Regions from separate parts of the Bradyrhizobium sp. USDA 4452 genome, predicted to be linked through region 1. Evidence: predicted binding sites of a transcription regulator. Region 1 holds the regulator's gene; each other region holds the start of a gene.
What was found. The regulator LexA, encoded in region 1, represses DNA repair genes until DNA is damaged. The targets are predictions, from matches to a motif close to TGTTCNNNNTGTGTTCNG.

Region 2: the regulator LexA is predicted to act here: its motif matches at 1,411-1,428, upstream of ACVISU_RS14435 (ribonuclease T2 family protein).
Region 3: the regulator LexA is predicted to act here: its motif matches at 2,186-2,203, upstream of ACVISU_RS07180 (ImuA family protein).
Region 4: the regulator LexA is predicted to act here: its motif matches at 1,929-1,946, upstream of recA (recombinase RecA).

What each region holds. Positions count from the first base shown of each region.
Region 1 is NZ_JBSSGK010000001.1:43,181-47,372, reverse strand. It holds gene ACVISU_RS00405 (HAD family hydrolase) at 162-788, shown strand; gene ACVISU_RS00400 (molybdopterin molybdotransferase MoeA) at 812-2,023, shown strand; gene lexA (transcriptional repressor LexA) at 2,268-2,972, shown strand; gene ACVISU_RS00390 (hypothetical protein) at 3,229-3,657, shown strand; gene ACVISU_RS00385 (hypothetical protein) at 3,803-4,030, shown strand; gene ACVISU_RS00380 (hypothetical protein) at 4,027-4,192, opposite strand, start outside.
Region 2 is NZ_JBSSGK010000001.1:2,998,463-3,002,654, forward strand. It holds gene ACVISU_RS14420 (DUF3617 domain-containing protein) at 1-371, opposite strand, end outside; gene ACVISU_RS14425 (hypothetical protein) at 415-714, opposite strand; gene ACVISU_RS14430 (hypothetical protein) at 881-1,357, shown strand; gene ACVISU_RS14435 (ribonuclease T2 family protein) at 1,471-2,157, shown strand; gene ACVISU_RS14440 (23S rRNA (adenine(2030)-N(6))-methyltransferase RlmJ) at 2,316-3,176, shown strand; gene ACVISU_RS14445 (cold-shock protein) at 3,436-3,648, shown strand; gene ACVISU_RS14450 (outer membrane protein) at 3,924-4,192, opposite strand, start outside.
Region 3 is NZ_JBSSGK010000001.1:1,476,041-1,480,232, forward strand. It holds gene ACVISU_RS07175 (Y-family DNA polymerase) at 1-1,252, opposite strand, end outside; gene ACVISU_RS07180 (ImuA family protein) at 1,320-2,114, opposite strand; gene ACVISU_RS07185 (putative DNA modification/repair radical SAM protein) at 2,283-3,518, shown strand; gene ACVISU_RS07190 (UdgX family uracil-DNA binding protein) at 3,518-4,192, shown strand, end outside.
Region 4 is NZ_JBSSGK010000001.1:7,703,343-7,707,534, reverse strand. It holds gene ACVISU_RS36305 (acyl-CoA thioesterase) at 139-576, shown strand; gene recA (recombinase RecA) at 736-1,824, opposite strand; gene ACVISU_RS36295 (hypothetical protein) at 2,194-2,418, opposite strand; gene ACVISU_RS36290 (hypothetical protein) at 3,837-4,043, shown strand; gene ACVISU_RS36285 (hypothetical protein) at 4,064-4,192, opposite strand, start outside.

The sequences.
Region 1 (4,192 bases):
TTTAGTGTCGTCCCGGCGAAGGCCAGGACCGATTGCCCCAAGCCTCAACTGTCGCACGACCCCGGGCCGCAGGGTCGACACCCTGCCCTGTCGTCGCATGCCTGCCGCACAAATCGGGGACATTGCCGCCCGCCGGCAATTCTCGTACACAGTTTCACGCAATGACCTCGCAACTCTCTCCCGATTCCGTCGACGTGCTGCTGTTCGATATCGGCCGCGTCGTGCTCGACATCGACTTCGAGAAGGTGATGGCGCACTGGGCGCAGCATGCCGGCTGCGCGCCGGCCGACCTTGCCACGCGCTTCGTCGTCGACGACAGCTTCAAGCATCACGAGATCGGCCGGATCGACGACGCAGCGTTCTTCGCGAACCTGCGCCGGACGCTCGGCATCGACCTCACCGATGCGCAGTTCCTCGAAGGCTGGAACGCGATCTTCACCGGCGAGATGCCGGGCATCGCCCCCCTGCTCGCGACCGCCGCTCAGCGGATGCCGCTCTACGCCTTCTCCAACACCAATCCGGCCCATGTCGCGCATTTCTCCGTGATCCATTCCGAGGTGCTCAGCCATTTCCGCACCGTCTTCCTGTCCTCGACGATCGGGCACCGGAAACCCGACGCCGAGGCCTACGATCATGTGGTAAAAGCCATCGGCGTGCCGGCGTCGCGGATCCTGTTTTTCGACGATTTGGCCGCCAATATCGAAGGGGCGCGGGCGCGCGGCCTTCATGCCATCCACGTGACATCGACGGATGACGTGGCGAGGGCTCTGGCCGCACTTGGTCTGTGATTAGGACGTGAGGAGTTCTGAGCGTGGCGCTGATGCCGGTTGCCGATGCCCTGTCCGCCGTGCTTTCCGGCGCCAACCCGCTGCCGGAGGAGATGGTCGCGCTCGATGCCGCCTACCATCGCACCCTGGCGCGCGACCTCGCCGCACGCCGCACCCAGCCGCCGCAGCCGATGTCGGCGATGGACGGCTATGCCGTGCGCGCGGCGGACGCCGGTGATCTGAAGGCCCGGCTCAAGGTGATCGGCGAAGTCGCTGCCGGCCGGCCGTTCGAGCGCAGGGTTGGCCCGGGCGAAGCGGTGCGGATCTTCACCGGCGGCGTGATCCCCCATGGCGCCGACGCCGTCATCATCCAGGAAGACACCACCGTCGACGGCGACCACATCACGATCACCGAGCCGGCTGCCGCCGGACGGCACATCCGCCCCGCCGGCGTCGACTTCCGTGAGGGCGACGTGCTGCTCGAAGCCGGCAGCCGCCTCTCGGACCGCGCGCTGTCGCTCGCGGCGGCCATGAACTATCCGGACCTTGCGGTGCACCGCCGTCCGAAGGTCGCGGTGCTGGCGACCGGCGACGAGCTGGTGATGCCGGGCTCGGAGCCTGGCCCCGGCCAGATCGTCTATTCCAACGGCTATGCGCTGCGGGCGCTGGCGCGCGCCGAAGGCGCCGAGACCGTCGATCTCGGGATTGCCGCCGATACGGTGGAGGCGACCACCGCCGGCGTCCGGCGGGCCCGCGACACCGGCGCGGACATCCTGATCACGACCGGCGGCGCCTCGGTCGGCGACCACGACGTGGTCAAGCAGTCGCTGGAGGCCGAGGGCGTCGAGATGGCGTTCTGGCGGATCGCGATGCGGCCCGGCAAGCCGATGATGCATGGCCGGTTGGGGCCGATGCGGGTGATCGGCCTGCCCGGCAATCCGGTGTCCTCCTATGTCTGCGCCTTCCTGTTCCTGGTGCCCTTGATTCGGGCGCTGAGCGGCCGAAAGACTGTCCATCATGCCCGCGCGAACGCCCTGCTCGGCCGCGACCTCGCTGCCAACGACCAGCGCGAGGACTATCTGCGCGCGCGCCTCGACGAGCGCGAAGACGGCACGCTGATCGCAACGCCCGTGATGCAGCAGGACTCCTCGCTGCTCGGGAATCTCGCTGCGGCACGCGCACTTCTCGTGCGTCCGCCGTTTGCGCCCGCCGCCCTCACAGGCAACGAATGCGAGATCCTGATGCTGCCGGAGTGAGGCTTTCGCGGCCCGCCGATTACGCGTTGCAGAACGCGTTCACCTGAAATTAAGTGGTTGCGGAACACATATCGAACATATAGTGTCCGTTCATGATTTGTTTCGAGTGCTGGTGTCTACAAACGGGAGACCATCCAGGAAGCGCTTGTACTGAGCACCGCGCTCCTGAGGTCAGGTCCCGCCTGCAGGCGCACCTGTAGAGTCTCGGAATCGAACGACGCTACCAACCGGGGGAATACTCGAGATGCTCACGCGCAAACAGTACGAACTACTGCGTTTCATCAATGAACGTCTGAAGGAGGCCGGCGTACCGCCCTCGTTCGACGAGATGAAGGATGCGCTCGACCTGCGCTCGAAGTCCGGAATCCACCGCCTGATCACTGCGCTGGAGGAGCGCGGCTTCATTCGCCGCCTGCCCAACCGCGCCCGCGCCATCGAGGTCATCAAGCTCCCTGAGCTGTCGGCCGGAGGCGGCAACGGCCGCCGCGGCTTCACGCCGAGCGTCATCGAAGGCACCCTCGGCAAGCGCGCCAGCACCCCGCCGATCGCCGAGGACGACGGCAACCGTCCGGTCGCGGTCCCCGTGATGGGCCGGATTGCCGCCGGTACGCCGATCGAGGCGCTGCAGACCCGCAGCCACACCATCAGCGTGCCGCCCGACATGCTCGGCGCCGGTGAGCACTATGCGCTGGAAGTGCGCGGCGATTCGATGGTCGATGCCGGCATCCTCGACGGCGACATGGCGCTGATCCAGCGCAACGACGTCGCCAACACCGGCGACATCGTGGTGGCGCTGATCGACGAGGAGGAGGCTACCCTAAAGCGCTTCCGCCGCCGCGGCGCATCGATTGCGCTGGAGCCGGCCAACACCGCCTATGAAGTGCGCATTCTGCCGCCGAACCGGGTCCGCATCCAGGGCAAGCTGATCGGTCTCTATCGCAAGTACTGATTTTCAAATACTTGCGGCGGCAGGGAACGAGCGACACATCGGATCGTTCCTTGCATGATAGCGTAACGTGCTGGTTGCCCGATGCGCTCCGACACCTCTCGCGCAGCGTCGCGTGTTTGTGATCGGGGGCGTTGGTCGAGCAGTCGTACAATCGCCCAGAAACGAGGAGACACTCGTTCGCTATCGTCCACTCTGGTAGAGGCCCTATGCCTCAAGGAGAGGCACGGGTCGCTACCTCGATTAGAGGAGCCATCCGATGTGTGACTATAGTCTGCACGCCGTGGCGTCGCGCCCCGCCATTGTTGGAGAGACGCTGATCACCACGACTTTCCGCGGCACGTCGACCCGCGGCTTTGCTTCGGAGAACGATCCCAACGTCGCGGTCTGCATGCTGCCGGGCACCGAGCTCGCTTTCGCCGAGAACGTTCGCTACGACAGCCGCTGGATCTGGACCAAGACGATGAATTTCCGCGTCGGCGTGTTCAACGAAGTCGAGCCCGACGTTCCCGACCGCCATCATGACGCGGTCGAATTCCCCGACGGCAGCCATGTGCTGGTGACCCAGCTCGTCGAGGGACAACGCGTCAGCGTGCTGCAATTGCCGGCACTGCATCCGCCGGTCGAGCAGAAGCCGAAGGTTGTGGAGCGGCGGCCCTCTGCATTCGCGTCGCTGTTTTTGGGTTGAACGCATCGTCACCGCGGGATGAACCATCCGGCGGCGAGTGACCTAAGCGATTTGGAGCGACCCCGGACGTCAGGTTCCGGGGCGCAGAAGGAGATTTGCGTCAGCGGCCACCTTGGCGCATCATCGTACACGGAGGACGTGCGCGGTGGTCGATAAGGTCACTTGGCAAAAGGCTGGACGGGTCACGGAACCGGGCCGCTACATGTTCCGGTTCGGCTGGCTGACGGTAACGGCTGACGATCTGAAGGTCTGGGAGCAGTTTCCCGAGGCTTCCTTCACCCTCGTCAAGAAGCCCGATGCCGACCCCGACTCTGACGAGTATCATCTTGGCCTGTTCGAGCTGCCGGCCGGACCCTCGCCTGGCAACGGCTAATCCTCGCCCTGAAAATCGCTCTCGGCCGGCGTCGCATCGACGGCGGGCCGTGGCGCGGTCGCGGTCGCACGCGGCGTGGTCTCGCTCTCGCCATCGCCGGGAACCGCCGGCGACCATGGCCGGTCGATCCCGCCGGGCTTGACGGCATCAATGGCGTAGCCG
Region 2 (4,192 bases), 3.0 Mb from region 1:
CCGCCTTCCGCGTGCGAGGTGCTCTTGACGGTGTAGGCGGAATTGAAATCGCCGACGATCTCGGCATGGCTCTGCATCGACATGCCGGCGACGCTGCACACGCTGTCGCTGACATAGCCGGTCGCGGTCTTCTGGATGTCTTGCTTGGAGCAGACTTCCTTGGCCATCGGCGAGGCCGCCGCGCTCATCTCCTTGTCGGTGGTCTCGTCAGTGCAGTGCTGCATGGTGATTTCCGGCATCGGCCCGCCGGTGCGCACCATTTTCATCTCCCACAGACCGGCCTTGCGGATCGGCAGGTCGACGGCGCTCGCGGCACCGGTGGACAGGACAACGCAAACAGCAGAACCAAGCAAGGCAAGCTGTCGGGTCATGCGGTGAGCTCCCGGCTGAACGTTTGGAGGATCTGGAGCGCGCTCAGTACAGCGTGCGCACCGGCCTCTCGGCCGAACCATAGGGCACCCAGCGGCAGGCGAAGGAGATGTAGCCGCCCGGGTAGCGCTGCACCCCAAGGAACTTGACCACCTTGCCGTAGGAGGCGCAGTGGTCGACGGCGAGCTGCCGCGCGTCGGTCTGGGCCGCCAGCGTATAGGCGATGATACCGCCGGTATCATTGCCCTTGAACGGCGGCACCGGCTGCATCCAGTCGGCTTGCGCCGGACCAACGGCCAGCATCCCGCTAACGGCAACTAGGCACGCGGCCAATTTCCTTCGCATCGCAGACTCCATTTCGCTTGCGACCAACATAGAGTGCGCCGGCGAGCATGAAAAGAACGAGCGGGCTACCGGCGGTGGACTTCTCGGCAGGTGTTGCCGCGCTGCACTTGACCTTGCCGGGGCTTCACGGCACCGTCCGCGGCATCGGATCATCGGGTGGATTCCCATGCGCAACCTGTTCAACTCCCCCAATAAACTCAGCCATACGCTCGGCCTCGGCGCCGCGCTCGTGGTCGGCCTTCTGGCGTTCGGGGGTACGGCTCAGGCCGCCAATCCGTTCGAGCTGAATTTCTGGCTGTCCGGCCCGCGCTATGACGGCAATGTGGCCCCGTGCGAGAGGGCACTGCCGGTTATCAGCTCGCAATTCCACGAAAAGGAAGCCACCTTCTGGAATTCGCCGCTCGTGATCACCGGCTACAACCGGATTCACGAAACCGCGTTCCGTCCCTGGCAGTCGGATAACATTCCGCGCCGCTATTGCTCGGGCGATGCGATGCTGAGCGACGGCAAGGTCCGCAAGGTGCACTATTCGATCATCGAGGACGGCGGCTTTGCCGGCCTCAGCCAGGGCGTCGAGTGGTGCGTCGCTGGGCTCGACCGCAACTGGGCCTATAACCCGTCCTGCAAGGCCGCCCGGCCCTGATCCCCGACCAATTCGGTCAAAACGGAAGCCGCCGCCATCCAGTCGGCGGCTTTTGTTCTTGAAATGTTCCGATGGCCTGCTAGGTTCTGGACGGTCGTGTGAGGGAGCGTTTGATGCCTCGGTTGGACACAATTTCCCGGTTTCTGATTTCAGTTGCCTTTGCCCTGTGCGGTGCGACGGGGGCCTCGGCCCAGGATCGCCGGCAGAATGCGCCGGGCGAGTTCGATTTCTATGTGCTGTCGCTGTCGTGGTCGCCCTCGTTCTGCGAGGCGGCGAGCGAGCGCGGCAACAACGGCCGCGGCACGCAGGCACAGTGCGGCGGGCGGCCCTATTCCTTCGTGGTGCACGGGCTGTGGCCGCAATATGAGCGGGGCTTTCCGGAATACTGCCAACGGCCCTCGCCCCGCCTCGCCCGCAACATCATGACCTCGATGCTCGACCTGATGCCGGCGCCCGGGCTGATCTACAACGAGTGGGACAAGCACGGCACCTGCTCCGGCCTCGGCGAGCGCGCCTATTTCGAAGCCATCCGCAAGGCTCGCGCCGCAGTGAAGATCCCCGAGGAATTCCTGCAATTGACGGAGCCGAAGACGATCGCGCCCGACGACCTGGAGACGGCGTTCATCAAGGCCAATCCGGGGCTCAGCAACTCGGCGATCTCGGTGACTTGCGACAGCAAGCGACTCAGCGAGGTGCGGATTTGCCTCAGCAAGGATCTGCAATTCCGCTCCTGCGAGGAAATCGATCGCCGCGCCTGCCGCCGCGATCAGGTGCTGATGCCGCCGGTTCGCGGCGGCTGACGTCTCGTCCACGTCATGGCCGGGCAGACGCGCGTCGTCGCGCTTGTGTCCCGGCCATCGACGCCATCACGAAACCAGCGAAACAAGGCATGATGCCCGGGACAGGCCGGGCATGACGCAGTACAACATGCGCACCCTCTGGAGCGCAGCGTCATCGCATGAACTATCGCCACGCCTTTCACGCCGGCAGCTTTGCCGACGTCATCAAGCACATCGTGCTGGTGCGCATGCTCACCTACCTGCAGGAAAAGCAGGCGCCGTTCCGCGTCATCGACACTCATGCCGGCGCCGGCCTTTATGATTTGACGTCGAGCGAAGCGCAGCGCGGCGGCGAATGGCTGACCGGCATCGCGCGGCTGATGCAGGCGCGACTCACCGACAAGGCGCTGCCGCTGATCGCGCCCTATCTCGACATCGTCAGAGCATTCAATCCGAGAGGCGAACTGAAAGCCTATCCCGGCTCGCCGTTGATCGCGCGGGCGCTGCTGCGTCCGCAAGACCGTCTGACGGCCTGCGAGATCGAGCCCGTGGCGCGCAAGCAATTGATCGATGCATTGCGACGCGATGCGCAGGCGCGCGTCGTCGATCTCGATGGCTGGATGGCGTTGCCCGCATTCGTGCCGCCGAACGAGCGGCGCGGCCTGGTGCTGATCGATCCGCCATTCGAAGCGAAGGACGAGTTCGAGCGACTGGCCAGTGCCTTCACGGCGGCGTTCGCGAAGTGGCCGACCGGCGCGTACCTTTTGTGGTACCCCGTAAAATCCCGGAGAGCTTCCGACGAGCTCGCACGCAGCGTGGCTGCAGCAACGGCGACGAGCCGCCCCGCAGGTAAATGCTTGCGCTTGGAATTCAGTGTGGCGCCGCAAGAAGCGGATTCCGGCCTCGTTTCCACGGGCCTTTTGATAGTGAATCCGCCGTGGACGCTGGCGGGCGAGCTGAAGATCATCCTGCCCGAACTCGAGCGACCGCTTGGTCAAGGCGGCGCCGGACGCTTCAGACTCGAAACGCCTAAACCTTGATCGGTAGCCCCACCGAAAAGTTCTATTTGAGCATAGGCAACGCGCGCGGAACCGTATTATGCTCATCCTGTTACGACTGGCTTTACGTTCCGCTTCCGCGAATGGTTGCGGCGGAGTGACAAGGCCGAAATAAAATCCAGGCAGACCGGCGGCGTGACGCCGGCCTGTTCAGGTGGCCAAGCTTCCGACAAGCGAATGTCGGTCAACCGCTACGCGGCGTGCGCGTAGCGGTGGAGCAATACGGGGGAGGAGTTTCCCGATGGCCATGACTGGGACAGTCAAGTTCTTCAACGGAGAGCGTGGCTATGGCTTCATCAAGCCTGACGATGGCGGCCGCGATGTGTTCGTTCACATCACGGCTGTCGAGCGTGCAGGGTTGAAGGACCTGACTGAAGGACAGCGCATTACGTTCGAGGTTGAACCCGACAAGAAGGGCAAGGGCCCGAAGGCGGTCAACCTGGTGGTTTCATGATGAGCGCGCGCGGTGCGTGGCTCGTGATGAACGGCGAATGAAGCGTTGCGTGTGAGTTGACTGCACGGCGCGTGGCTCGCGCTCGCTGCACGACCAGCTGCATGATGCGGACGCGATTGACGGTGCCCGCATATCAGATGCGTGCGGCCGTCCGGCTGGTTTCGCGGACGCCGCGGCGTTCATGCAGCAGCGCGCGATGTCGACGTGATCAGCACAAAGAGAAACCCGGCCGCGCGAGACGCGGCCGGGAGTTGATGTCTGACGTTTTCTTGTTCTCAGAAATGATAGTTGATGCCGGCGCGCACCAGGCTGAAGCTGTAGCCGTTCGACGCGCCGCCGGTGATCGTGAAGTTGCTGTTGGCGAGATCGACGTAGAGATATTCGATCTTGGCGCTCCAGTTCGGGGCAAAGCCCATTTCGGCGCCGGCGCCGACCGTGAAGCCCGCGTTGGTGTGCGACTCCGTGATGCCGAAGGTCTCGCCGCGCAGTTCGCCGAAGGCGAGACCGCCGGTCGCGTAGAACAGCACGTTGTTGACCGCATAGC
Region 3 (4,192 bases), 1.4 Mb from region 1:
CGGCGGCCAGATGATGCTGCGCCGGCAGCGCGAGCGCCGCGCGTTCGGGGATGTGGCTCTCGAGCGGCAAATGCACGACGACGCGTTTGCCGCCGATGCGGGCTGCGATGCGGTCGATCAGCGCCGAGACCTCGTCATTGTCGTGCACCGACGTGTCGAGGTCGCGCTGCTGCTGCACCACGATCTCGGTGCGCCCGGCAGCGAGGCGGATGAGATCGAAGCCGAAGCCGGGATCGAGGGGATCGTTGAGCGCATCGAGCCGCTCGCGGAACAGGCGATCGATCATCTCCGGCCGCGTCACCGGACGCCCGGTCTCGACCATGATCGTGCGCACCGCGCCATCGGTGCGGAAGAAGCTCGCCTCCAGCTGCCGCGCACCCTTGCCCTGCTTGTCCATCGCCGCAACCAGCATCTTGGCGAGGCTCGAGAGCGTCAGAGCGATCACGGTGTCGGTCGCGATGGGCTCGGGGAAACGCTTCTCGACGATGTAATCCGGTAGCGGCTTGCGTGGGCTGATCGGGGCATCGCCCTGCCCGAGCGCGTAACCGAGCAAGGTGGTGAAGGCCGAGCCGAACCGCGCCGATATCTCGTGCGGCGCGCGCGAGGCAACATCGCCGATGGTCTTCAACCCGGCGCGGCGCAGGCCGGTGGTGACGGCAGGATCGGCGCCGAGCGCCGACACCGGCAGCGGGCCGACCGCCTGCGCCTCCGCGCCATCGGCGATGACCTGCCCCGAGGCATGACGCGTCACCGTGCGCGCCGCGATCGAGGTGCCTGATATCGCCGCACTGACGGCAAAGCCGCGCCGGCTCAGCGCATTGAGGACGATCTGCAGCAGCGCACGCTCGCCGCCGAACAGATGCGCGCAGCCGGTGATGTCGAGGAACAGGCCGTATGGCGGATCGAGCGCGACCAGCGGCGTGAAGCGGTCGCACCAGTCGGCGATGTCGTTCAGCGTCTTCAGATCGGCGGCGGGATCGGCGTCGTAGACCGTGAGCTCCGGACAGATCGCCCGCGCATTGGCGAGCGGCAGCCCGATCGACAGCCCCGCGCGCACCGCGGCCTCGTCGATGGCATGCAGCAGGATCGCGTTGTGGTCCTTTGCGACGACGACGCTGGGGAGTTCTTTGCTATTCGTAAGGGACGCATCGGCAGACGGGTTCCCTCCCCCCTTGCGGGGGAGGGTGAGGGAGAGGGGTAAGCCGCTTACGCCGTCGTTCGTGGTCCCCCTCTCTCCAACTCTCCCCCGCAAGGGGGGAGAGAGCCCTGCCAATGTGCCCGCCTCACTTGACGGTTCTCTCAGCTCGCCTGCAACAAGTTCAGCTTGCGAGGCGATGTCCTGCGCGAGCTTGCGCTTGATGCGGTCGATGGGCAGGCGCGGCAGCCACAGGCTGAGGATACGCCGACGGTTCACTGAATTGGCACTCATCACATTTCCATTCCATGATCCATCGCCCGACCGGGCCATGACGGTTACGCACGAGTTCGGCCTCGAAGCGCGGCGCGCCCCAGGCGCTTGCGGCATTGCCCGGCGGCGAATGCGCCGCGCGCACGATCCAGCGCGTCTCCGCGGTCGAAGGGATCGGCGTCGCCGCGATCCGCAGCAGCAGCGCGGTGACGCCGGAGGCTTGCGCGGCCAGGGTCAGTTTGCGGCTGGCGACGAGATCGAGCTGGCGCGCATCGCCCCAGATTTCGAGCACCACGGCGCCGAGCGCATCGCAGGCGAGCGCGTCGGCCGCGGTGCGCAGAGCGCTGTCGACATCGGCGGCGCGCACGGTGACCAAGAGGCGCGGATCGAGGCCGAACTCGGCGAGCCCGTGCATCGACAGCGCGCCGTTTTCGCGATCGGAAAAATCCTGCCGCACCCAGACCAGCGGCTTGCGCGCTGATATCCGTCCGGCGAGCCCCGTGATGAAGCCGGTCGCAGCGCCGCCCTGATGGCCGGCCGCGAACACCTCGTGCAGCGCAGCCGGAGCAAGCCCGCCGCGCAGCATCGCGTCCGCGCTGGTGTGTCCGAGCGCGAGGCGGCTTGGCATCGCCGCCTCCGATGGCGCCTCGATGCGCGCGATGCTGCCGCGCAGAGACGCAAGCGTACCCGTGCGTGCGCCATTCATATGCGCCGCTCCTTCAACTTGAAAATTTGAGGCCGTCACTGCCTGAACAGAGAACCAGCGACTGGCTCAATTGTTCATGGTATGTTCTAATATAAAGCTAACAGCCCCTGATGAGTCAATCGGATTGCGAATTTTTCTGATTCATCAGCGGAATCAAAGGGATTCACGATGGACGTGCAACGCAAGCTGGAAATCCTGGCGGACGCCGCGAAATACGATGCCTCCTGCGCCTCCTCGGGCACCGAGCAGCGGGATTCCAGCGATGGCAAGGGTCTCGGCTCGACCGCGCCCGGCATGGGCATCTGTCATTCCTATGCGCCAGACGGCCGCTGCATTTCGCTGCTGAAGGTGCTGCTCACCAACGCCTGCAACTACGACTGCCTGTATTGCGTCAACCGCGCCTCCTCCAACGTGCCGCGCGCCCGCTTCACCATCGACGAAGTGGTGAAGCTGACGCTCGACTTCTATCGGCGCAACTATATCGAGGGACTGTTCCTCTCTTCCGGCATCATCCGCAGCGCCGATTACACGATGGAACAGGTGGTGAGCGTCGCGCGAAAACTGCGCGATGAGCATCACTTCCGCGGCTACATCCATCTGAAAACCATTCCCGAAGCCGATGACGCGCTGATTGCGGAGGCCGGCAAGTATGCCGATCGCCTTTCCATCAACATCGAGATGCCGGAGGAGACCAGCCTCGCCAGGCTTGCGCCGGAGAAAGACGTGCGTGCGATCCGCCGCACCATGGGACGACTGCGGCTGAAGCTCGACGAAGCCGCGGAAAGGCCCGCGACGAAAGCGAGGCCGCCACGCTTTGCGCCCGCCGGCCAGAGCACCCAGATGATCGTCGGCGCGGACAGCGCAAGCGATCAAACCATCCTCAAGACCAGCGCCAATCTCTATGGCGCCTATCGGCTCAAGCGCGTCTATTATTCCGCATTCAGCCCGATCCCCGATGCCAGCCGCGCCTTGCCGCTGATCGCGCCACCGCTGGTGCGCGAGCACAGGCTCTATCAGGCCGATTGGCTGATGCGGTTCTACGGTTTCGATGTCGGCGAAATCGTCGATGGACACGGAAGCGGCATGCTGCCGCTCGACATCGATCCGAAGCTCGCCTGGGCACTGCGCCACCGCGAGCGCTTTCCGCTCGACGTTAACCGCGCCAGCCGCGAGGAATTGCTACGCGTGCCCGGCTTCGGCCGCAAGGCAGTCGACCGTATCATCGCGACGCGCGGCGTCACCTCGATCCGCGTCGCCGACCTGGCTCGGTTGCACATCCCAAGGAACAAGGCGCTGCCGTTCATCGTTCTCAGTGACCACCGCCCCTCGGTACGCTTGCTCGACGCTGCCGGATTGGCGGAGCGGTTTCGTCCGCCGGCGAAGCAATTGGGATTTGGGTTTTGATGCATACCATCACCCTCGACAGCGAAACCGATTTCGACGGCTGGCGACAGGCCGCACGGCGGCTGGCGCTGAACCAGGTGAAGCCCCAGGACGTGACCTGGACGGTACGCGGCGGTACGCCGGAATTGTTTTCAACCGAGACGAATGACCTTCCTGAAGCGACGGAAGGCACTTTCAACGTGCCAGCCAAATTCGTCGAACTGGCGAAAGCGGCGATCCTGCATCGCGACCCCGAGCGGTTCGCCCTGCTCTATCGCCTGTTGTGGCGGCTGCGCAGTCACCATGACCTGCTCAGCGTCGCCACCGATCCCGATGTTGCCGGGGTCAGCGCCATGGCGCGCGCAGTGCATCGCGATGAGCACAAGATGCACGCTTTCGTCCGATTCCGTGAAGTCGGCCGCGTGAATACGCATTTCGTCGCCTGGTTCGAGCCGGAGCATCACATCGTCGAACTCGCCGCGCCGTTTTTCGCCAAGCGCTTTGCCGACATGCCTTGGTCGATCCTCACGCCCGATGTCTGCGCACATTGGGACGGCCACGAGATCGCGTTCACGGCAGGCGTTGCCAAGTCCGAGGCGCCGACGGAGGACCGGCTCGAGGAAACCTGGCGGAGTTATTACGCAGCAATTTTCAATCCGGCGCGGCTGAAGGTGAAGGCGATGCAGACCGAGATG
Region 4 (4,192 bases), 7.7 Mb from region 1:
GGAGCCAACGGGTCCGCGCAAAGCGCGGCCCGATGATAAACTCCGCGAAGCCCATCACTGCACATCACGTCATAAGAGACTGCAATCGACAGCCACTGATCGCGCGACAAACAGAGGCTGCCTGCGGCAGGAGGAAACATGCGCGAGGAATTCTGGTTCCACTTCCCGTTTCGCGTCCGCTATTCCGAGGTCGACGCACAGGCCGTGGTGTTCAACGCGCACTACCTGACCTATTTCGACACCGCGATAACAGAGTATTTCCGCGCGCTCGGCTACGACTATCTCGGCGAGGTGGCGCGGACCGGCATCGACTTTCACACCGTGAAGTCGGTCGTCGAATACAAGGCGCCGATCCGGTTCGATGAGGACATCGAGGTCTGCGTCCGCGTCGCCAGGATCGGCCGCTCCTCGATCGTGCTTGCGCTCGCGATCTTCGCCAAGGGCTCCGAGGACCTGCGCGCCACCGGCGAGATCATCTGGGTCGCGACCGACCAGAAGACGCATCAATCGGTCGCCGTGACGGAAGACTTGCGCGCGCTGGTCGCGAACCGGGAAAAGGCGCTGGCGCGCGGGTAAGCGCCAGATATCGGTTTCAACGCCGCGCAAAACCAAACAGGCGCCGAAGACGTCGGCAACTCAACGTCCTCAGCGCCCGCTTGCAGCGAAATGATTTGATCGCTTGAGCATGATCTTTCCGGAAAATTGCTTCGCTCTTTTCCGGATCATGCCTCAGGCTTACTCGTCGGCGGGCTCTTCGCCCTCGGCGTCGCGCTCGGGCGTACCGGCGAGGATCTGCTCGGAGATCAGGCCGGAGTTTTGCCGGATCGCCGCCTCGATCTTGGCGGTGATGTCGGGATTCGCCTTCAGGAACGCCTTCGAATTCTCGCGCCCCTGGCCGAGCCGCTGGCTGTCATAGGAGAACCAGGCGCCGGACTTCTCGACGATGCCGGCCTTGACGCCGAGGTCGAGGATCTCGCCCATCTTGGAGACGCCCTCGCCGTACATGATGTCGAACTCGACCTGCTTGAAGGGCGGCGCCAGCTTGTTCTTCACCACCTTGACGCGGGTGGTGTTGCCGACCACCTCGTCGCGCTCCTTGATCGCGCCGATGCGGCGGATGTCGAGGCGGACCGAGGCATAGAATTTCAGCGCGTTGCCGCCGGTGGTGGTCTCCGGCGAGCCGTACATCACGCCGATCTTCATGCGGATCTGGTTGATGAAGATCACCATGGTGTGGGACTTGTTGATCGAGGCGGTGAGCTTGCGCAGCGCCTGGCTCATGAGGCGTGCCTGCAGGCCCGGCAGCGCATCGCCCATCTCGCCCTCGAGTTCGGCCTTCGGCACCAGCGCCGCGACCGAATCGACCACCAGCACGTCGACCGCACCGGAGCGCACCAGCGTGTCGCAAATCTCCAACGCCTGCTCGCCGGTGTCGGGCTGCGAGATCAGGAGCTCGTCGATGTTGACGCCGAGCTTGCGCGCATAAACCGGGTCGAGCGCATGTTCGGCGTCGATGAAGGCGCAGATGCCGCCCTTCTTCTGGCCTTCCGCCACGGTGTGCAGCGCCAACGTGGTCTTGCCCGACGATTCCGGCCCGTAGATCTCGACGACACGCCCCTTCGGCAGGCCGCCGACGCCGAGCGCAATGTCGAGCCCCAGCGACCCCGAGGACACCGTCTCGACATCCATCGAACGGTCGTTCTTGCCGAGCTTCATCACCGAGCCCTTGCCGAACTGGCGCTCGATCTGGGAGAGCGCGGCTGAGAGGGCCTTGGACTTGTCCATGGAGGATCCTTCGACGATACGCAGTGCAGTAGCGGACATTTGGGATGTGCTCCTTATGGCGGGGATTCGCTAGCGGGAAAAACGGGAGATGAGGCTCGGGCGGAACGCGTTGTTGATGGGAGTCTCGTACCACGTTTGTTCTACGTTCGCAATATGTTCTTTCTGATGGGTCGGTGCTGTCCGTATTTGACCCCGCGTGTCCTAATTCGAATCTGAGAGTGTCCTAAATCGCTTAGCTGGATGTTCTTGGCGTTCTCAGTAGGACTACCGAGCCCTATGCACGCCTCTGGGCATAACGGTTTTCTATAGGGCGGCAAACTCGTTCCCTACGTGGTTCTCCTTAAGGGAAGACCCGGTGGTCTCCGTGGGTGAACGCAGTTCCTCGGGAACGAATCTGCCGCCGTGCTATTAGGCACACATCACCGCCCATCCGTGGCCGTCACCGGTGACTGAGAGACCATTGCGCTCCCGCCCGCGAAACGTGGAGAGCGCGCCTTGTGCGAGAGATGTGTCGAACTGGATGGGATCAGCAACCACTACCGGACGCTTGCCAGAAACATCACCGATCAGCAGACGCTGGACGCCATCAAGAAGCTCATTGAGCATCACGAAAATCGGAAGGGTCAACTGCACCCCGAGCCGCCGGGGAGCCCGGTTTGACGAAGCGCAGCCAGGAAAAACAGCAATGGGAGATGAGCGCGTTCCCGTGCCCGTATTGCTCGCGAAGCATGAAGCTCATGGGTAAAGAGCGTGCTGATCCGGGATCGCGCGGCTATCTGTTGACCTTTCAATGTGATTGCGGACAAATCTTCGCGGCTAGGAGCGATCAGTAAGGCCGCCTCAGTTGGCGGCCTCTTCATTTCATGAATTCTGGTTCGTCTTTGGCCGCTGCGTCTTGAGGACGCTTGTCTTCCTTCTTGTCGTCGTCCTTCACCTTGAAGCTGCGGTTCGGGTACCACTCCCTAAGGCCCCAAGTTCCGCCCCCAACGCGCACCACATCGCCGACTCAGCCATACGCCGCGTCAAACGGACCCAATGGTATTGGCGGGCTCTTTCGAATTCATATGAAGGCCGCCCGTTTTGAACATGGCAGCAAACTCCGGATTCTGAAGTGGGGTTCGCTTGGACGTCAGAAGGGCTTTTGCCGCATCTACGATAGAACAAAGCAACTCTGAACTGAGAAGAAACGGCCCCTGCGAAGGGGCCGCTTAGTGGAAATGAGAGGGCCGCGTCACGCGAACGGCCCGCCGGGTAAATCTGAAAATCATCCGAATTGAAAACCTGCCCCGGCTCCAAAATCCTAGTTCTCCTCGCGCTCGCAACAATTCCGGAAGGATACGGAGTGGCCTAAAGCATGATCCGGAAAAGTGCGAAGCGATTTTCCGGAGGTGACCCCAGCGCGCTGAAGCGCCGAGGCGGCGCGGTCCGGATTGATCGCCGTGATAGCCAATTTGGGACATGTCCTGTCGCACAGATTGTATAGGCTTCCGGCTACAGGATTTTGCACACCTTCCTGGGGCTAGGGCCGGCGCCGTCCGCAAGCATTTCAAGCGGGCGGCGTTGCGCTGTCAGGCATCGGTCCGAACGAAACCCGCGGATCCGAACGCGCCGACGGGAGCCATTGTCGAAGCATTTGGGCTGCGGCGCAGTGCGATCCGTAGTTCTCCGGGGCAGAACAAAGTTCCGCGAGCAGGGCTCGGCGTTCGTCTCGACTGCATGAGATAATCAATGAGTTACAGAAGGATTTGGCGGAGCCGGTGGCACAATCTGCATACTACCTTGGTACCCCTCCTGACGCCCAAAAAAACTACGTAGCGTTCACGAGAAGACTCGGGTTCCGGCAGTGTTCGTAACACTCCCTTCTCCGGCCGACGCACCGATTGCGCATCCCGAGGCAAGGCGACGCCGCCGGCGAACGGATCCACTTCGGGATTCACAACGACGTCCGAACGGGCGCGACGATTCACTCTATCGTTTGACGGGTGTCAATTATTGCTACAACTTCTGATTTAGATATCGACGACCGCCATTCATTCGCGGAACCGTTCCAGATGATCCACAAGGGCGTCGAATTCACCGTCACTCAGCTCATGCCCGGCGTCTGGAAATGGCGTTTCCAGATCGGCGATCGGGTCTTCACGGGCAAGACCGAAGCAAAACTCGACCTGCTGGCGATCCGCCGCGTACAGCTGCGGATCGACCGCGAGCTGAACAATCTCGGGCTCGGACGCAGCCACGGACACCGCGATCAGGATTGAGGCGGTCCGTCCGGCAAGCCTCAGTCCGCGCTTGCCAGCCGCCGCATCGTGAACTCGATGTCGCCGCCGGGCAATTCGCGCCAGCTTTCGACGGCGCTCATATAGGCCGCCTTCGGGTAGCGTTTGAGATAGTCGCGGGCCCGCAGCCG